DNA from 3 places in the Neptunomonas phycophila genome. Region 1 is predicted to be linked to each of the others. Evidence: predicted binding sites of a transcription regulator. Region 1 holds the regulator's gene; each other region holds the start of a gene.
What was found. Region 1 encodes LexA, which represses DNA repair genes until DNA is damaged. Its sites were predicted from a motif close to TACTGTNTANNTANACAGTA; they were not measured.

Region 1 (7,182 bases):
TTCTAGCAACATCAAGCGTAAGCTCATTTGGAGCTGGTCTAACGAGCTAATCATTTCTGCTTTAGCCGGCTCCATTCGTTCTATGTATTGCTGTAAAACAGGCTGACTATCGCACTCATCAATCATATGTTCTAACTGCCGCGACATGGTTTTTAACCAACGCTCAGTGCTGCGAACCCGCAAACTATAAGCAAAATGCCCGGTTGTTTTAGCAGAAAGATGGTGTGCCTCATCAAACACATAAATGGTTTGCGCCGGATCGGGAAGGATAGCGCCGCCCCCGAGAGACAAATCGGCCAGTACCAGATCGTGATTGGCAACGACTACATCCGCTTTATCTAACGAATCTCTGGATTTAAAAAATGGGCATACTGAAAAGTTGCTACAACGACGGTTGGTACAGCGGGTATGATCACTCGTGAGTGGCTGCCACACCTCTTCTTCTAGTTCGACAGCAAGACTATCGCGGTCACCATCCCAGCTACCGGAGGCAAAGCGATCCATTAACTCACTGTAGTAAGCAACGGCATCGGGTTCCATTCGCTGTGCAATTTCATCTTCATAAAGTGCCATTTGGCCTAACTCGCCTTGGCCTTCTAGCAACTTTTCAGCCTGGGATACACAAAAGTATCGCCCGCGACCTTTCGCCAAGATGTAACGCACAGGTTCTGCCATTAAACGCGAAGCTTCAGGTAAATCTTTATGAAGTAGCTGCTCTTGTAAAGCGACCGTTGCTGTAGATATAACCAAGGACTTGCCTTGCGCTTTAGCAATGGGAATAGCGCTAATCAAGTAAGCCATTGTCTTACCCGTGCCGGTTCCCGCCTCGATCAAACAAATATGGTTATCGCTACTTCTTTCACCTTTTTCGTTACTTTCGATATTCCCTAAGGTGCGCGCAATTTGCGCAATCATCATTTTTTGCCCATAACGAGGCTTAAGGTCATGCAACCCGAGGAACTGGCGATATGCCTCTTGTATAGACTTTTTTAGAGCGTCGCTGAGCAAAACTTAAATCCTGATTTCAATGTCGCGGGGATAATATCAAGATACTGGATATATAAACAGAAAATCTCTTTACAACCGACCTTGCCTGTATATAATCACATGCACTGTATAAAAAAACAGTCATCTATTTGCGGGCTATCTTACCTATCGGCACTTAATTATGACGGGCACAAATATGAAACTCACAAAGCGTCAATCAGAAGTACTCGACTGCATTCGCGATCATATCGATGCAACCGGTTATCCGCCTACACGTGCCGATATAGCACGCTCACTAGGTTTTAAATCAGCCAATGCGGCTGAGGAACACTTAAAAGCGTTAGCCCGTAAGGGTGCTATAGAAATGATCCCTGGCACCTCTCGCGGTATTCGTCTTCCAGAGCTTGAGCAACCAGAGCCTGAAGGTCTTCCCTTGATCGGCCGCGTAGCCGCGGGCAGCCCTATTTTAGCCCAGGAGCACATCGAAGAGCACTGCACAATTTCAGCTGACTTTTTCCACCCACCGGCTAATTACTTACTGCGGGTACACGGCACGAGTATGAAAAACATCGGCATCATGGATGGCGATTTACTGGCAGTTCACCAATGTACAGAAGCACGTAACGGCCAAATTGTAGTAGCGCGTATTGGTGACGAAGTAACCGTTAAGCGATTCCAACGCACTGGACACATTGTAGAACTGATAGCTGAAAACGAAGAGTTTGACCCTATCGTGGTCGACTTACGCGAGAGCGAGCTTTCCATCGAAGGGTTAGGCGTTGGCGTCATACGACAAGGGAGTGAGCCATAATGCACATGTTAATTCCTGATAACAAAGCTGTTACCGGCATTATCAGCACCCAAAAAGAGTTAGGTAGCATTCGCACCAAGCTTAAACCCCGAGCTCAACAGCCCAGTGATTTCGGGAAAATTACTGAAATCGTAACACAAAGCGGTGATCTAGCAGATATGCCAATGCTAATGCCGTTATTGGCGCAGCTAAGCCATGAAGACCGCTGGTTTGCTTGGATTGCTCCACCTATAAACTTGCCAAAATCGTTGCTACAAGATGCTGGAATTGATCTTAAAAAGGTAATTCTACTTTACCCTGACGAGAACCATAGCGTTCAGCAATTGGCTGAAAAAGCCCTCAGCACTGGCACATGCCATGCTGTTATTAGCTGGGCCGGAGATATTTCTGACGATGCCTTTCAGCGCCTAGAAAAAAGCGCCAGACAAGGGGCAAGTAATGGAATTTTGATTCGCCGCCGCCATGCTATTAATTGAGGGATGCACTAATAGCATAGGCACGGCATACCCCATAAGAAACGGCAAATACGCTTTAGTGAATCGTTGAAGGGCGGATCATGTCATCCGGTGATACGTCATCAGTATCGATACCTGGCTCTTCATCATTCACCAAGTCGGACATCATATGAGCACCGGCAACCAACATTCTTCTTGCAAGTTCTTCTGTGTTTTCTAACAGATTATCTTGTACAACTTGTGATAAGTTTAGCGTCATTAACGCCTCTTCTTCACCCGAGCGACGAATAACAAACTCACCCGACGCTAAACGCACAATTTCTAGCACCATCTCATCCATCAAACTACCTAACACCCCTTACTTTTTCCAATGTTGTCAATTTAAGCGCTTACCATTCTTGCATACCGCTTCGCAGCCGCTCCAGTAAAGCCCTAAACTCAGATAACCAAGAGCGATACTCTGTCAGAATATCTGCGTCTTCTGCATGATCCGGATTAATCTGAACAATATGAATTTCCGATAAGCTAGGTGATAAATCGGCACCCGCTTTTGCTTTGGCCGACGGGCCCGTTTTATCTGCCGCCTTCCAACAGCCTCGATAGGCAGATAACATTAAGGCAAGCCAGCTGTGTTTATTGGATTCTAACACAGATAGCTCTGTCACCTCAGGAGACTCCTGAACTGATGCATCCAGCAACCCTTGCAAATCGCTGAGCGCTTCAATCGCATCTGGATTAAAGCGATACTTTTCTGCAATTTCTCGTAAAAAAGCCTGATAAGCAGAAGCCATCAGAAACAGGACGGACTCATGATAAGACTCAATCATCGCATGCTGATCCCAACTATTCGATGACTGGGCTGCTTGCAACGCGTCAATATGAATACGAGCAAAGTTGAGCTTTTGGTTAGTTCTAACCAGATACACCTGACTCATCGCGACCTCAAATGTCCTCTTTGCGTGCAAAGGCTCATGCACAACAAAGAGGCTCTCCTGATAACTGTTATTAACCGGCTTTTATTTGCTGGCTTTTTTAGCTTTGGGTTCAACTACAACCCATTTATCACCTTCATAAAACGCCTTCCAGCCCGTAGCTTTGCCATTCACTTCGGTCATGACGTACTGCTCTTTGGTTTTGCGGCTGTAACGAACGATCGTTTCATTACCGTCCATATCTTTAGTCGGCGCGCTGAACAAGAAATCATACTTTGGATCGATTTCTTTTTTATGCGGCAACAGCTCACTCACTTTAGGCGCACGTGTTTCACGGTTACGCGGGAACTGACTAGCGGCTAAGAATAAGCCACTAGCTCCGTCACGCAAGATATAAGTATCTTCAACCTTTTCACATGCTAGCTCCGGCATTGGCACAGGGTCCATTTTTGGCGGTGCAGCTTCTCCGTTTTTCAGGAGTTTGCGAGTATTCTTACACTCATCATTTGTACAACCAAAATACTTACCAAAACGCCCATTTTTTAGCTGCATTTCAGAGCCGCATTTATCGCATTCTAGTGTCGGGCCATCATACCCTTTGATACGATAATTACCCTCTTCGACCTCATAGCCGGGACAGTCCGGGTTGTTACCACATACATGTAATTTACGTGTTTGGTCGACTAAATAACTATCCATGGCGCTGTCACAGATACTGCAACGACGCTTATTGCGAAGGATACGTGACTCTTCCTCTTCGTCACCATCTGCGCTGACAACTTCATCGCCAGGGATTAAGTTAATTGTTGCTTTACAGCGCTCTTTAGGTGGCAAATTGTAGCCCGAGCACCCTAAGAACACACCGGTGCTTCCTGTACGAATCACCATGTGTCGGTCACATTCTGGACAGGGAATATTCGTATCAGTCGGGGTATTAGGCCGCATGCCGTGTTCTGGATCTTTTGCCTCATCCAGCCGACGTACTAAACCTTGATAGAAACGATCAAGCAAGGCTTTCCAATCAGCTTCGCCGTGCGCAATGTCATCCAGCGCATCTTCCATTCGAGCAGTAAAGCTGTAGTCCATTAAATCAGTGAAGTTTTCGGTCAAACGCTCAGTAACAATATCGCCCATTTTGCAGGCATAGAAGCGTCGATTTTGGACTTCCACATAACCACGGTCTTGGATCGTCGAGATGATTGACGCATAGGTAGATGGTCGACCAATACCTTGCTTTTCTAGCTCTTTAACCAAACTTGCTTCTGTGTAACGGGCTGTTGGCTTGGTAAAATGCTGTTTTGGCTCTAACGACTCTAACGCCAACTCCTCACCCGACTTAACGTCAGGCAAGATCACATCTTCATCGCCTTTGCCTTTTGCTTGCATAACGCGGGTATAACCATCAAAGCGTAAAATACGCCCTTTTGTGGTCAACTCGTAATCATCACCCGCTTTCACCGTAATACGTGAGCTAGTGTAAAGCGCAGGAGTCATTTGACACGCTAGGAATTGACGGCGAATAAGGTCATATAACCGTTCTGCATCCCGCTCCATTCCAGATAAGTCAGATGCCTCACGGGTTACATCAGAAGGCCGAATCGCCTCATGTGCCTCTTGAGCTCCCTCTTTACTGGAATACCTAATCGGCTCTTCAGGAAGATACTTACTTCCGTAATGATCACCGATATAAGTGCGACAACTTTCAACGGCCTCTTGGCTCAAGTTAGTTGAGTCAGTACGCATATAAGTGATGTAACCAGCCTCGTACAAGCGCTGCGCCATCATCATGGTTTTTTTAACGCCAAAGCCCAAACGCGTGCTCGCGGCTTGCTGCAATGTCGAGGTGATAAAAGGCGCTGAAGGCTTACTACTGGTCGGCCTGTCGTCACGGTTTACCACAGTAAAGCGTGACGCTTTAAGCGCTGCTACGTGTTGGTTTGTATCCTGCTCTGAATCAGGACGAAACGCTTTGCCCGCAAACTTAGCCACTTGCAAACGAATCGCTTCTTTGCCTTGAGTTTGCGCGCCGGCATGCACTTCCCAAAACTCTTCAGGGATAAAAGCACGAATCTCTTTTTCACGATCTACAACCAGTTTAACGGCTACTGATTGCACACGCCCTGCCGACAAACCACGAGCGACCTTTTCCCATAACAATGGGGAAAGCATATAGCCCACGACACGGTCAAGGAAACGGCGCGCTTGCTGTGCGTATACGTGATTCATATCCAGCGTGCCCGGATCATCAAAAGCCGCTGAAATGGCTTTTTTAGTGATCTCGTTAAACACGACTCGACGGTATTTTTGATCATCGCCACCAATGGATTCGCGCAGGTGCCAAGCAATGGCTTCCCCTTCGCGGTCCAAATCCGTTGCGAGATAGATGGTGTCAGCATTTTTAGCGAGCTTTTTCAGCTCATCGACAACTTTTTCTTTGCCTGGGAGAATTTCGTAATGCGCGTCCCAATTGTTCTCTGGATCAACGCCCATACGATTGATTAGCTGCTCTTTCGCTTTTTTCTCTTTATGGATAGCTTTGTCCTCAGGGGACATTTTTCGCGTAAGAGCCGCCTGCTTAGCGCGTGCCTTAGGGTCACTTTTTGGCGCGTTGCCACTGGTTGGCAAGTCACGGATATGACCGACACTCGATTTAACGACGAAGTCATTTCCAAGATACTTATTAATAGTCTTGGCTTTAGCGGGGGACTCTACTATTACGAGCGATTTTCCCATCAGATTACTATCCCTCAGGTCAGAAGCGGCAAAAACAGCGTGCATATATAAGTGCTTAGAGTATCGGGGTCAAGCAACGCTACCAAAAAAATCAATTCCCTCTATAATCACTACTGTGTTTTTGATCAAGTTTTTTGGTCGTTTTCCCGATGGCGAAGCTCTATAAAAATACCGCCAATTACGAGGTTATTTTTTTCAATGCAGCAAGAAAGCGTACTTTATCTAATCATAATAGCGGCAATCGGTCTGGCTGCATTAGGGCTTAACCATTTTATATCAAGACGTGAACATGCAGCCGAAGTCAAGCAAGAGCGCTTAAAAGATTTACGCACTCAGACATTTCATATTCTAGATACGATCACGGCATTAAAAGCCGCTGGCTGTAAAAATGACATTCTAGATCGCTTAAACCAGCACGCGATGGTTCTTATCGAAGAAGTCAGCATGCTAGCTCCCGATTCCGACTTAATGACACAAGTGAACAACCAAAAAGAAACGGCTGATAGAACCATGCCTAGTCACACGCAGTTTACGAGTGACAAAGAGCTCAAAAAGTTTCAAATTTACGTAAACTACACCGAAAAACTACTAAAAAAGATGCTCGCGAAGGGAAAAATATCTCCCATTCAAGCACGAAATTACGGCCAAGAACTGTACTGGCTCAACATTTCAGTTGTAGCCGATGCGCATATCATGCAAGCCAAAATGCTACTTGAATCCGGGGATAAACTGATAGCGTTATCTCACCTCAAGCACGCCAAAGCGGTTGTTGTCCGCGCGATGGTTGCTCAGCATCTTAAACAGCCTAAACTCAATGAAATACAGCCTTTAATTAAAGAGCTAGAACCTAAACGCAGCAGCTATGGCGGCACGTTAGAGGACTCAATTTCAGACATCAATTAAGCCAGATCAAGCTTTAGACGCTGGCTTTTTCACGCGCGACTTACGCCTCGCTTTTGCTTTATACGGTGCTTTTCCTTTACCCGCCAAGCCGTGAAATGTCACCCCTTTAACTTGTGCTAATAGATTTTCTAAGCCATTAGTCATAGGCTCTAAAAAACCGGCATAATTGAGCTCGCGCTGGCTAATAGCCGTTAACTGCGATTCCCAATGCGCGGTCATATCAGGATAGCTAACAGCGTCCGGCAAGCTAATTATCAGCTGCCGACCCACCTCTGTCGCGCGTATGTCTTTGGAAACTCGCGTTAAAAAGCCGCGCTTAAATAGCAACTCAATAATCCCGGCTCGTGTCGCTTCTGTGCCT
Region 2 (7,182 bases), 450 kb from region 1:
CTGGCGCTGGCCAGTTGCTAACTCTTGCACATATATAGCTGGGCGGCTGCTTTCAAAAGACACATACGCTAATTTAGAGCCGTCTTGAGACCATGCTGGCGATAAAATAGGCTCCTTTGATTGCAAAATAGTTCTTGGACGAGCCCCATCAGAATCAGCCATTTGTAGTTTGTACGTAAAATTACCAGGCGTGTTCATCTTCGCTGTTACATAAACAATGCGTGTAGAAAAAGCGCCCTTTAAGCCTGTCAGCTTTTCAAAAACTTGATCAGAAATATAATGAGCAACGTCGCGTAAGTTGTTGCTATTACCGGTAACCGCCTCAGACCACACTTTCCGCTCTTTTAGTACATCATACAATTCAACACTGGCTTGCACTTGACCGTTAGCCGCAGGAGCTACACGCCCGATAACCATGTAATCATTGCCAGATACCCGCCAATCTCTAAAAAACACCTGCTCCTCAGTTGACGGCGTGCCTAACATATTAGAACGGTTCATTGGCTTAAAAAAACCACTACGCCCTAAGTCATCAGAAACGATTTGAGCAATGTCTTCATTTAAAGCTAAACCAGTTGCCTGAAACGGTACGACAGCAATAGGAGTTGGCGCATCCACACCTTGCGTTACTTCAACGACTAGATCTGCACGTGCCGTGACAGCCATCATCATTAAAAACGCACTTATGAACCATTTTTTCATTGTTTAATCACCTTAATACCGTAAGCCTTCTGGCCTAAAAATCACTTGAATACGACGTAGGTTCCGGTCAAACAACACCGGATCAATTTCTGACGCCCGCGAGAATCGTCCTACCTTGTATACCGCATTTTCGGCCGCACGATCAAATCCCAGATCGCCACTACTTTTTACAATTTCAACGCTATCTATTTCTCCCGAAGGGAATAAAACAACCAATGCCGTTGCTTGCATACCATTACGGGCTGTAGCGGGACGAATCCAGCGTCCCGATATTTCACTGCGTACATAAGCAGTAAACTCATCGACTGTTTGCTTGCTCTTTTCTAATGCCGCTTGACGACGTTTCTCTAACTCTGCTTTTTGTTTCGCTTCTGCCGCTGCTTTTTCAGCAGCAACACGCTCGGCCTCTTTACGTTTAGCTTCTTCGGCTTTGCGTTGCTTGTCAGCCTCCGCTTTTTTCTTAGCAGCTTCAGCGGCTTTTTGCGCGGCCTCTTGCTTTTGTTTCTCAGCGGCTTTCTTTTTAGCTTCTTCCGCTAATTTCTTTTTCTCTGCTTCATCTGCCTTTTTTTCCAGGATTGCTTTTATGGCAGACTCTACTTCTTTTGGCTTAGAGTTACACAGAGATTCTAACGTAGCCTTTTGTTCTGCGGTGATATCTAAACCTTTAATTTTGGCGATACATTCATCAAACTCTTTTATACGAGCATCCTCAACCTCTTTTAACCTCTTCTCTTCAATACGCTGTTTTTCTAGATTCTTCTTCTCTTCTTGTTTTTTTAATTCTTCCAACTTTTTTTGAGCTTCTTGCTGCTTTTGCTCTTCAAGCTTCTTTTTTTGAGCTTGAGCTTCAGCCTGCTGCTTTCTCTCAGCTTCTTGAGCTTGTCTTGCCTGCTCTGCTTGTTCCTGCTTTTCTAACTCTGCCGCTTGGCGCGCTTGCTCGGCTTGTTTCTGGGCGGCTTCTTCTTTAGCTTCGGCAATTTGTTGTTGGTTTGCGACTTCTGTGGCCAATGATTTTAAATCAATCATCGTGGCTTGGATGTGCCGCGGTGTTTGACGCGGGTCTTGTTTGTGTTGAAACCAATGAGGAACCAACAAGAGCACCACACAAACGTGCACAAGTAACGCAAGTACAATCGGTAATATATAACTACGTATACGCACAGATATTTACTCAGTTACCAAGCCAACACTGGCTGCACCAGCCTGTTGCAACAATGCCATCAAACCAACCACTTTTTCATAGCTTACGTTTTTATCGCCACGAACAAGCAACAATTGGTTTGGTGTTTCATTTAAAATTTTCTCGACTCTTTCGGAAACTTCCTCTTGAGAGACCTGAGTCGTATCGTCACCGCCAATATTAATATAATAAGCCCCGTCTTTATCCACGGTTACAACCACCGGCTCTTGATCCTGATCGTTTACTGGGTCAGAAGCGGCTTGAGGCAAATCAACACTGACACCTTGCGTCAGCATAGGAGCCGTAATCATAAAGATCACCAGCAACACCATCATCACATCGATGTAGGGAACGACGTTTATATCCGCGTTAAGTTTCCGTTTTTTCTTCTGGCGTCTAATCATGATAAATACCTATCGAGAAAACGATTACAGCGGTGAATGAATACGACGATGCAAAATAGCGTAAAACTCTTCGGCAAAGGTTTCGTAATGACTCATCATCCCTTCTGATCGAGCAGAAAAACGGTTATAAGCAATTACAGCCGGAATAGCAGCAAACAAACCAATAGCGGTAGCGACAAGCGCTTCAGATATGCCTGGCGCAACAGAGGCCAAGGTTGCTTGATGTACATTAGCTAAACCACGGAATGAGTTCATAATTCCCCATACCGTACCAAACAAACCTATATAAGGACTTGTCGACCCCACAGTAGCCAAAAAGGGAAGATGCTGATCTAGCTTTTCTTCCTCTCGTGACAAAGCCACACGCATGCTACGTTGCACAGCGTCCATCACAGCGTCGGGATCATAATTCTTTTGTTGTGTCATGCGCGTGTATTCTTTGATACCCGAGCAAAAAATATGTTCTGCGCCCTCTAGCGCTTTATCAGTGTCGCTAAGTTCTCGGTAAAGCTGCCCCAAATCTACGCCAGACCAAAATCGCTCTTCAAATGTGCGCAACCCTTTTTTTGCTTTTCCAAAAACAGAAATCCGCTGAAAGATAACGATCCAAGAAAGAAAAGAGGCCAACACCAAGATAACCATTACAATTTGTACGACCAAACTGGCTTCGACTACCAGACTCCAGATCGAAAGCTGCTCACCCACTGTAAAAATCTCCAATACCAAACCGTTCTTACTTATGCCAATTCATAAGTAAACAACAAAAGATGCACGAATATCCTGCAAACCTATTCCCTAGGCACAAATCTGTGATTGACGACCTTGGTAAAAGTTCAGCAGATGAGGTAATTAGGACGCTTTTAGCGACGAAAAGACCCTATTTAAGTGTGCACACAATATCAGGCGCGCAAATTTATACAAGATACGCAAGAGCCAAACCGCTAATATATTTTCAATACTGGCGGTGTGTTTTAAAAACAATTGTTTAGGAGGATAAAACCAAGAGGCAGGCTAATCGATGGAGGGTTTATCGATGCCAAAATGGAGATAAGCATGATCGGTAACGACACGTCCTCGCGGTGTTCGCATAATATAGCCTTGCTGAATCAGATAAGGTTCTAAAACATCCTCTATTGTCTCTCGTTCCTCACTGATCGCAGCCGCTAAGTTATCAACTCCCACTGGACCACCCGCAAATTTCTCGATCATGACTAACAACAAACGACGGTCCATATGATCAAACCCTTGCTCATCCACACTCAGCATATTCAGCGCAAGGTCAGCAATAGGCTTGGTGATTTCACCATCGCCTTTAACTTCGGCATAGTCCCGTGCCCGTCGTAATAGGCGATTAGCAATTCGTGGAGTACCTCGGCTGCGCTTGGCTACCTCTTTTGCCCCCTCTTCACTAATAATCGTTCCTGATAACCGGGCTGAGCGCATCACGATATTGGTTAAGTCTTCGATATTATAAAACTCAAGACGTTGTACGATACCGAAGCGGTCTCGCAAGGGAGAAGTGAGTGAGCCAGCTCGGGTGGTTGCCCCAACCAAAGTAAAAGGAGGCAAATCGAGCTTAATGGATCGAGCGGCAGGCCCTTCACCAATAATTATATCCAGCTGGTAGTCTTCCATAGCAGGATACAAAACTTCTTCTACATTTGGGCTAAGGCGGTGTATTTCATCAATAAATAAAATATCACCGGCTTCTAAGTTTGTTAGTAAGGCGGCTAAATCTCCGGCTTTTTCTAAAATAGGGCCAGATGTTGTTTTAATATCGCCTTCCATTTCATGCGCGATAATATTAGCCAGCGTTGTTTTACCAAGCCCAGGAGGCCCAAAAATCAGTGTATGATCCAGCGCCTCACCGCGATTACGAGCCGCATGGATAAAAATTTCCATTTGCTCTTTAACAACGGGCTGACCGGTGTAATCCGATAGTTTTTGCGGGCGAATTGCACGATCGAACTGCTCTTCCACCTTACTAGTCTGTGTGGGCGCTATAAAGCGGTCCGCTTCGATCATTTACAACCTCGCAATAACATCGGGAAACCTACCATTGTACTTACTTATTCTCAGTGGCCTGCAGTATGAAGAAGTTTTAGCCAGAGACCATTGATTTAAGTGCTAACCGGATTAACGACTCGCTACTGTTAATATCGCCTAATTGTTTCTCGGCTTGGGCAACCGCTTTAGCAGCCAAGGCAGGCTTATAGCCCAGCGATACCAAAGCACTTTCTGCTTCTTGGCGGTATCCATCAATAGCAGCTGACGCGGCTTCAGGTAAGTCATTACCCGTTAGCTGGAAGTCGGCAGGCTCAGCGGCCGGTAATGTTTTTAGCTTATCCTTTAACTCGACTATTAGGCGCTCGGCAGTTTTTTTACCCACTCCAGGGATACGTGTAAGCGCGGCGGCATCTTCGCGCTGCATACAAGCCACCAGCTCTTGAGCTGTCATGCCGGACAAAATAGATAGTGCAAGTTTAGGCCCCACACCGCTGGCTTTAATCAACGCCCGAAATAAAGTGCGCTCGTATTTATCATAAAAGCCATACAATAACTGAGCATCTTCTCGCACTACAAAGTGGGTATATAGTGTAACGCTACAACCGGGATCTGGTAATTTGAAGCACGTATTCATCGACGCCTCGACGTCATACCCAACTCCATTCACATCTACCATGATATGAGGCGGCTGTTTTTCTGCTAATTCACCTTTTAAGCGTCCGATCACGTCTCTACCTACCCTATTTCACAAAGCCAACAACAGTGTATGAATATACAGTAGCCGTTTAAAAATACCAACTGCGAGTCGCGATACTTATCACACTCGCAGAAACTATTGCTTAAACCCTAGGATTACTCGTCAAAAAGTGCTTCAACAAACTCATCAGCTTTAAAAGGACGTAGGTCGTCTACTTGCTCCCCTACCCCAATAAAACGAATAGGTAACTTCAATTGCTTAGCAATTGCAAAAATAATGCCGCCTTTGGCTGTGCCATCTAACTTAGTCAGCGTAATACCAGTGACACCCACGGCTTCTTGGAAGATTTTAGCCTGACTCATGGCGTTTTGGCCGGTGCCTGCATCCAGAACCAACATAACTTCATGTGGTGCAGCGGGGTCGATTTTGCGCATGACTCGCACAACCTTTTCCAGCTCTTCCATTAGATGGTCTTTGTTTTGCAAACGTCCTGCCGTATCAGCAATTAATACATCAATAGATTTAGCTTTAGCTGATTGCACCGCATCAAACAACACGGAAGCCGAGTCGGCACCTGTATGCTGGGCAATGACCGGTACATTATTGCGCTCGCCCCACACTTGCAGTTGTTCAACAGCCGCGGCTCGGAAGGTATCGCCAGCAGCCAACATCACACTTTTCCCTTCGCTTTGGAAACGCTTTGTCAGCTTGCCTATCGTCGTTGTCTTACCTACCCCATTAACACCCACCATGAGAATCACATAAGGAGCATTCTCAGCCTGGGCAACTAACGGCTGTTCAACGTCGCCTAATAACCCAGCCAGTTCATCTTTAAGAGCTTGATGCAAAGCTTGTGCATCCGCTAACTGATTACGTTGTACACGCGAAGTAAGCCGATCAATAATATCCGTTGTTGCTTCTACGCCTACATCGGAAGTTAGCAGCAGAGTCTCTATATCTTCGAGTAGCTCATCGTCTATTTCTTTTTTACCAAGAAAAAGCGTACCCAATTGCTCAGTCAAATTAGCCTTGGTCCTGCTTAACCCGGCTTTAATACGAGCAAACATGCCTTTCTTTTGCGGCGCTTCGTCTGTTACAACAGCGGGTGTGGCAGCTGGCGTATCAATCACTACAGGCTCTGGGGCCTTATCGGCTTCAGGCTCTGTTTGCACTTCGGTCACGTCAGGCTCTTGCACGCTTTCTGCTTGCATGTCTTGCGGGGCAGACACAGGCTCTTTAGCGGAAACGGGAAGTTCATCGTTTATAGCGGCAGCGGCATCGTGTACCACTTCGGTTGATTCTTCTGTAAGCGTATCTGGGATGGTGTCGTTTACTTGCTCACTCGACTGGGACGCTTCGTCTACTTTATCTTCAGGAAGCTTGTCAGCGGTTTCAACTGATACTACTTCTCCCTGCTGTACATCTGATTCGTTAACGTCCTGTTTATCTTCATTAGAAGAGAAGATAGATTTCAGCTTTTTGAACATGGATAATCCCCAAACACCTAAACCAATCTCCTATTGAAAGAACCAAAAAAGAAAGGCTAACTATTCTGTTGTTACTGGTATGATTTGAAAGGGCTAATCTTATCATAGAGAGCCGCTGTACAAACCTATTGATGGAAATTTGTCACGTCTATGGAATTTATTTGGATACTTTTCGCATTTGTCTGCGGCTTACTTGTTAAATACTTCAACTTTCCTGCCCTAATCGGCTTTTTGATTGCTGGCTTTTTGTTAAATTTCTTAGGCTTTGAGCCTACGGAAAGCTTAGAGACGTTGGCGCATTTGGGTATAACACTCATGCTGTTTACCATTGGGCTAAAACTGCATGTTAAAGATTTATTGAAACAAGAAGTTTGGGCCACCTCACTGTTACATATGGGAGCCTGGACTCTGGTCATGGGCACCTTGATTATTGGGCTCAGCATCCTTAGCTTGCCGTACTTTATCGACATAGACTTCAAAACAGCGGCTCTTTTAGGATTTGCGTTTAGTTTTAGTAGCACCGTGTGCATTGTTAAACTGCTAGAAGAAAGCGGTGAAATGAAAACGCGCCATGGACAAATCGCCATTGGCGTTCTTGTCGTGCAAGATATTGCTGCGGTCGTTTTCTTGGTGTTTGCTACAGGCAAAATCCCCTCACCATGGGCTTTGTTGCTTTTTGGTTTAGTGTTTATTCGACCAGCACTG
Region 3 (7,182 bases), 1.3 Mb from region 1:
CTAAAATATAAAAGGGCTGAAAAAATCAGCCCTTTTCGCATAAGAAGTATGTTATCAACCTTGTTATTCGGCGGGAGCTACAGCAGGTTGTACTGTTTCGGTCGGTAGGCCTTCTAAATGATCTAGCTTACCTTCTTCAAAGAAAACAGTAATATGGGTTTGGACGCGGTCACCGCCAGCGACGCTTAGACTGCTAATATAGTCCCAACGATTGTTGCTAAAGGTATCCGTGACAAGTGGTGTGCCTAAAATGTATTGTACTTGGTTAGGTGTCATACCTTTTTCAAGTTGGTTGAGTTGCTCTTGCGTAACGACGTTACCTTGAGGAATATCGATTTTGTATACACCGGGGAATTCTGAGCAAGCGGTGAGTAAGGTGACTAAAGCTACGCTGATTAAAACCTTTCGCATGGGTAAATGACTTCCACTTTGACGTGTAAATAAAGATAATAGAGTCTAACATCCAGTAGACTGAATCAATAGAGTAAAGAAAATGTCTCTCGAAAATCAAGAGTTAAGAAAAGCCGGCCTGAAGGTTACCCTGCCTCGCGTTAAGATCTATCAGATCCTTGAGAAGGCGGGAGAAGGCGATCACTTCAGTGCAGAGGATATCTACAAGCTTCTGATGGGTATGGGCGAAGATGTTGGTTTGGCAACTGTTTATCGTGTGCTGACTCAATTTGAAGCGGCCGGGTTAGTATCTCGTCATCACTTTGAAGGTGGTCATTCTGTTTTTGAACTTGCGCGAGAAGAAGAGCACGATCATATCGTATGCGTTAAGTGCGGCCATGTACGTGAGTTTACAGACCCAGTTCTGATCGAGCGTCAGAATGAAATTGCAAAAGAGCTTGGCTTTAACATCACTGATCGTACATTGTACCTCTATGGTGTGTGCGCAGACGGTTGTGTAGAAAGCTAGAGTATAAATTACGTGACTGTGTCAGGCTCTGTGTAGGCTAGAGCCCTTCAGTATACTAAGAAACCGATTAGGCCATAGCGGCCTAATCGGTTTTTTTGTGTCCTAGTAAAGTGACGTGCCTCAGTCTTAATGGACGGTGCCTAACATTTCGCGCGCATGATCGATTGAGCGCTGTGTTACATCAATGCCGCCCAGCATCCTCGCCACTTCTTGAACACGCTCATCTTTAGCCAGCTCATTGATACGTGTATGAGTGGATGCACGGTCAGATCGTTTGCTGACAAACAAATGCTGGTGTCCTTGTGAGGCAACCTGCGGTTGGTGCGTGACGCAAAGTATTTGGGCCTGTTGACCCAGTTGGCGCAATAAGCGGCCAACGACTTCGGCGATGGCTCCACCGATACCGACATCTACCTCATCAAAAATGAGCGTGGGTGTGGTTGAACACTGGGCTGTAATTACTTGTATAGCTAGGCTGATACGTGACAGCTCACCACCTGATGCTATTTTGGCCAGCGGGCGAGGGGGTTGTCCTTTATTCGTCGTAATAAGAAATTCAACATCCTCAGCGCCAGTGGCTTGCGGTTTGTCCACAGGGTGCAGTGTGGCTATAAATGCCGCAGAGCTCATGCCAAGTAGGTGTAATTGCTCATCTACCAGCTTATTGAGTTTTTTGGCGGCTTTTTGGCGCAGTAACGTGAGTTTGGCGGCCGCTTGTGTGTAATCTTGCTGCAACTGTTCAACGTGTTGCGATAAGGCTTCTAGTGCTTCATCTGAATGATTGAGTTCATCAAGCTCGGTTTGCAATGCTTGATGAAATACGGGGATCTCTTCTGGTGTAATGCGATGTTTACGCGCTAACTCAAACAGGACGGAGAGGCGATCTTCAACCGCTTGCAAGCGCGACGGGTTCATTTCTACCCGGTCTAAGTAGTGTCGGAGTTCGTTGCCAGCTTCTTGGATTTGAATTTGAGCGCTTTGAAGTAGCTCAATGGTTTGGTTGATTGCTGGTGCCCCATTATTTAGGTTGGCGAGTGAGTGCAATGCTTGATTGAGCAGTTGCTCACAATTGTCACCATCGCCATCGGTCATTAAATTGAGCGAGTGGTGCCCGTTATGTAGAATTTCGCCTGCTTGGCTGAGTTCTTTTTGCTCTAACTCTAACTCGGCCAGCTCGTCGGTTTGTAAATTGATTTGATCAAGCTCTTCAACTTGATAACTAAGCAGCTGTACTTTGGCGTGATGCTCTGCGCTTTGGTTAAGCAACGTATTCAATTGCTTTTTTTGAGCGTTCCACTCGTTAAACAGTTGGGCGACTTTTTTGGCTTGGGCCGTGCTTTGTGAAAACTGATCGAGTAATTCTCGGTGGTGCTCTTTTTTAAGCAGGCGTTGGTGTTCGTGCTGGCCATGTATCGCAATGAGGTGTTCACCCAGCTGTTTTAGTGCATTCAATGGGCACGCTTGTCCGTTAATATAACTGCGCGAGCGTCCTTCCTTGGTGATAACACGACGAATAATGCATTCATTATCAGAGTCCAGATCTTGGCTGGCTAGCCACTCACGGGCTTCGGTTAGCTGGCTGATATCAAAGCTGGCTATGATTTCAGCACGTTCGGCACCTAAGCGAACGCTTCCGGCTTCGGCTCGGTCGCCCATCGTAAGGCCAAGGGCATCAAGCATAATCGATTTGCCAGCTCCTGTTTCGCCGCTGACGACGGTCATGCCTGCCTTTAAATCCAGATCAAGAGCTTCAACAATTGCAAAATTTCGAATCGATAGTTGTGCTAGCATCGCTAAACTCATACATGGTTATTTATACAGTGTTTATGTATAAGGCATTTTTAAGCGTTGCGCAATTGTTGATCAATAAAAAAGTGACTAACGGTAGACGTTTAGTAAAAAATTATCTGCCCAAGGGTTGAAACCCGTTGCTATGTCCCCATAAAACGCAGCAGTTAATGTTGAGTTTGATTGCGTTAAATCGGAGACCCCAATGGCTGAAGAACAGACAAAACCGAATGAGCCGACCCCTGAAGAAACAAACACTCAGGAAACGGACGCTGCTGACGTAGCAGAACAAGCGGCTGACGATGCGGCCAACGAAGTGGTTGCTGATGTTGAGGCGCTACAGCAGGCACTTGCCGCTGCGCAAGATGAAGTCGCAACACTGAAAGACCAGGCCTTGCGAGCAACCGCTGAACTACAAAATGTTCGCCGTCGTGCAGAGCAAGATGTTGAAAAAGCGCACAAATTTGGTTTGGATAAATTCACTAACGAAATGCTGCCTATCATCGATAGTTTAGAGCGCACGTTGGACGCTTGTAGCGTTGATGATGAGGCCACAAAAGCGTTGCGTGAAGGCGTTGAAATGACGCACAAAATGTTCGTCAGTGGTTTAGCTAAATTTAATATTGAACAAGTCGATCCGCAAGGTCAGCCATTCGATCCTGAATTGCACCAAGCAATGTCGATGGTACCGTCGCCTGACCATGAAGCAAACACCGTAATGGCGGTGATGCAAAAAGGTTACACAATGCACGGTCGTTTGATTCGCCCTGCCATGGTTGTTGTCGTTCAGGGTTAAAAAAATCGCCAAATTGCCTTGAAAAAACGTTTGGCGCAACCATATAGACATCAACGGTATTTAATTGATTGAACGCACGCTAAATAGCGGTGCTGAATAGTCGGAGTAAGAAACATGGGTAAAATAATCGGTATCGACTTAGGAACCACAAACTCCTGTGTAGCGGTTCTTGATGGTGAAAAAACACGCGTTATTGAAAACGCTGAAGGCGACCGCACAACGCCTTCAATTATTGCTTTTACAGATGGTGAAACATTAGTAGGCCAGCCTGCTAAGCGTCAGGCGGTGACTAACCCGCATAATACTTTATATGCTATCAAGCGTTTGATTGGTCGTCGCTTCAAAGACGACGTCGTACAAAAAGACATCAGCATGGTGCCTTACAAAATCATCGAAGCCGATAACGGCGACGCATGGGTTGACGTAAACGGCAAGAAAATGGCGCCTCCTCAGGTGTCAGCTGAAGTACTTAAAAAGATGAAAAAGACCGCCGAAGATTTCCTTGGCGAAGAAGTGACAGGTGCGGTTATCACGGTTCCTGCTTACTTTAACGATGCTCAGCGTCAAGCAACAAAAGACGCAGGTAAAATCGCTGGTCTAGACGTTAAGCGTATCATCAACGAGCCAACAGCCGCTGCATTAGCTTACGGTATGGACCAGTCTAAAGGCGATAAAACGATCGCTGTTTACGACTTGGGTGGTGGTACATTCGATATTTCTATCATCGAAATCGCAGATGTTGATGGTGAGCACCAGTTCGAAGTATTAGCTACAAATGGTGATACTTTCCTTGGTGGTGAAGACTTCGATATGCGTTTGATCGAGTACTTGGCTGCTGAGTTTAAGAAAGAAACCGGTATCGATTTGCACAACGATCCGTTGGCGCTACAACGTCTGAAAGAAGGTGCTGAAAAAGCGAAAGTTGAGTTGTCGTCTGCGCAGTCGACCGACGTAAACTTGCCTTACATTACGGCTGACTCTACTGGACCAAAACACTTGAACGTTAAGATTTCACGTTCGAAGTTAGAGTCTTTGGTAGAAGAGCTGGTTACTAACTCAATCAACCCTTGTCGCACTGCATTGAAAGATGCTGGTTTAAGCGCTTCTGATATCGACGAAGTTATCTTGGTTGGTGGTCAGACTCGTATGCCATTGGTTCAGAAAGTTGTTTCTGAGTTCTTTGGTAAAGACCCGCGTAAAGATGTAAACCCAGATGAAGCCGTAGCGATTGGCGCAGCTATCCAAGGTGCTGTACTGTCGGGTGATGTTAAAGACGTGCTTTTATTAGACGTTACACCGTTGACATTGGGTATCGAAACAATGGGCGGCGTGGCAACTCCGTTGATCGAGAAGAACACGACTATTCCAACGAAGAAGTCTCAAATCTTCTCTACAGCTGAAGACAATCAAAGCGCGGTAACCATCCATGTTGTTCAAGGTGAGCGTAAGCAAGCATCTCAGAACAAATCTTTGGGTCGCTTCGATTTGGCTGATATCCCACCGGCTCCACGTGGTGTTCCACAAGTTGAAGTAACTTTTGACTTGGATGCTAACGGTATCTTGAACGTGTCAGCTAAAGATAAAGCGACAGGTAAAGAGCAGTCGATCGTTATCAAAGCGTCTTCAGGCTTGAGCGATGAAGAAATTGAACAAATGGTTCGTGATGCAGAAGCTAACGCGGATGCTGATAAGCAGTTCGAAGAGCTGACTCAAGCGCGTAACCAAGGTGATGCAATGGTTCATTCAGCGAAGAAAACGCTGAAAGAAGCTGGCGATAAAGCCACAGCTGAAGAAACCGCTGCGATTGAAGCCGCAATCACTGCCTTGGAAGAAGCATTGAAAGCTGATGATAAAGCAGACATCGATAGCAAAACAGAAGCGCTAACTGAAGCGGTGTCTGGATTGGCTCAGAAGATGTATGCCGAAGCCGCTCAAGAAGGCGAAGCTCAGCCGCAAGGTGAAGAGCAAGCCACGGCTGATGACGCTGTCGATGCCGAGTTTGAAGAAGTGAAAGATGATAAGAAGTAAGCATCGCGCTTGCCCTAATCAGTAGTATGTGTGGCAGCGCGGGCTTTGGCCCGCGTTGTCGTGTCCGGCTCCCGGCGGGAGCTAACCGCTGAAGTAGAATAGAACCGGATATGTCTAAGAAAGATTATTACGACGTTTTAGGTGTTGATCGCAACGCCAGTGATCAGGAAATTAAAAAAGCATTTCGTCGCATGGCGATGAAGTTCCATCCTGACCGTAACCCCGATGACAAAACCTCTGAAGATAAGTTTAAAGAGGTTAATGAAGCCTATGAAGTATTGTCGGATGCCCAGAAAAAAGCGGCTTACGATCAGTATGGCCATGCGGGTGTCGATCCGAATATGGGCGGCGGGGGCGGCGGTTTTGACGGTGGCTTCTCGGATGTGTTTGGTGATGTGTTTGGCGATATCTTTGGTGGCGGAGGCGGCGGTGGCCGTCGTAGCTCAGTTCAGCGTGGTGCTGATCTGCGTTACACCATGGACTTATCACTAGAAGAAGCCGTTCGCGGTATCGAGAAAACGATCAAAGTGCCTACGCTTGTCGGTTGTGAGACCTGTGACGGTAGCGGTGCTAAGCCTGGTTCAAGTGCTAAAACCTGTAACACCTGTGGTGGTATGGGCCAAGTACGTATGCAGCAAGGGTTCTTCTCTGTTCAGCAGACCTGCCCTACATGTCGTGGTGAAGGTAAGATCATTTCTGATCCTTGTAACTCATGTCATGGCCAGGGACGCGTTAAGAAGACCAAAACGCTGTCTGTTAAGATTCCAGCGGGCGTTGATACGGGCGATCGTATTCGTTTATCCGGCGAGGGTGAAGCCGGCTCTCATGGTGGGCCATCGGGAGACTTGTATGTTCAGGTCAATGTACTTGAGCATCCTATCTTTGAGCGTGATGGTCGTCATTTATATTGTGAGGTGCCGATCAGCTTTGTTGATGCAGCCTTAGGCGGAGAACTGGAAGTACCGACATTAGATGGTCGTGTAAAACTGAAAGTGCCAGCTGAAACACAAACAGGTAAACTATTCCGCTTACGTGGAAAAGGTGTAGCACCTGTGCGTGGCGGTGGAGCGGGTGATTTGATGGTGCGTGTTGCTGTTGAAACCCCTGTGAAATTGACTTCTCGTCAGAAGGAACTGCTCAAAGAGTTCCAGGCGGCAACAGAAGAAGGCAGTAGTAACAGTAAGCACAGCCCTAAAAAGCATTCCTTCTTCGACTCAGTGAAGAAGTTCTTCGAAGATTGATCCTAACGGGCCGCTAAGCGGCCCGTTTAGTCTGGTGGATAAGCATGACCAACTTGACCATAGCGCCAGCTGATTTATGGCTGAGCATTCAGAAAGAAGCGCAGGCGGAGGTGTCAATAGAGCCTTTTCTCGCCAGCTTCTATCATTCCAGTATCATTAACCATAATGATTTGCAGTCTGCATTGTCTTTTATCTTAGCGAGTAAGTTAGCTGATGATGTGATGTCTCCTATATTGTTGCGCGAGTTGCTTGATCAAGCGATGGCAACTGATCCTTTCATTCTTAACGCGGCTTGTTTGGATATTATAGCGGTCCATACACGCGACCCAGCGGTGGATAAGTACTCAACAGTCTTGCTGTATCTCAAAGGGTTTCATGCTTTGCTGTCACATCGAGTGGCGCATTGGCTA

Region 2: ruvA (Holliday junction branch migration protein RuvA) is a predicted target of LexA. The motif match lies at 5,054-5,073, and genes of this name have one in related genera.
Region 3: recN (DNA repair protein RecN) is a predicted target of LexA. The motif match lies at 2,723-2,742, and genes of this name have one in related genera.

Annotation. Positions count from the first base shown of each region.
Region 1 covers NZ_MRCI01000001.1:1,305,033-1,312,214, reverse strand. The annotation lists gene dinG (ATP-dependent DNA helicase DinG) at 1-1,008, opposite strand, end outside; gene lexA (transcriptional repressor LexA) at 1,184-1,798, shown strand; gene BS617_RS05950 (cell division inhibitor SulA) at 1,798-2,274, shown strand; gene BS617_RS05945 (hypothetical protein) at 2,330-2,593, opposite strand; gene BS617_RS05940 (DUF6586 family protein) at 2,643-3,188, opposite strand; gene topA (type I DNA topoisomerase) at 3,270-5,918, opposite strand; gene BS617_RS05930 (DNA topoisomerase I) at 6,117-6,821, shown strand; gene BS617_RS05925 (DNA topoisomerase III) at 6,828-7,182, opposite strand, start outside.
Region 2 covers NZ_MRCI01000001.1:1,758,889-1,766,070, forward strand. The annotation lists gene tolB (Tol-Pal system beta propeller repeat protein TolB) at 1-702, opposite strand, end outside; gene tolA (cell envelope integrity protein TolA) at 715-1,863, opposite strand; gene tolR (protein TolR) at 1,870-2,286, opposite strand; gene tolQ (protein TolQ) at 2,311-2,991, opposite strand; gene ruvB (Holliday junction branch migration DNA helicase RuvB) at 3,298-4,311, opposite strand; gene ruvA (Holliday junction branch migration protein RuvA) at 4,388-5,020, opposite strand; gene ftsY (signal recognition particle-docking protein FtsY) at 5,146-6,477, opposite strand; gene BS617_RS08040 (cation:proton antiporter family protein) at 6,628-7,182, shown strand, end outside.
Region 3 covers NZ_MRCI01000001.1:25,436-32,617, forward strand. The annotation lists gene BS617_RS00120 (outer membrane protein assembly factor BamE) at 64-411, opposite strand; gene fur (ferric iron uptake transcriptional regulator) at 494-919, shown strand; gene recN (DNA repair protein RecN) at 1,046-2,710, opposite strand; gene grpE (nucleotide exchange factor GrpE) at 2,913-3,503, shown strand; gene dnaK (molecular chaperone DnaK) at 3,618-5,531, shown strand; gene dnaJ (molecular chaperone DnaJ) at 5,642-6,772, shown strand; gene cysE (serine O-acetyltransferase) at 6,817-7,182, shown strand, end outside.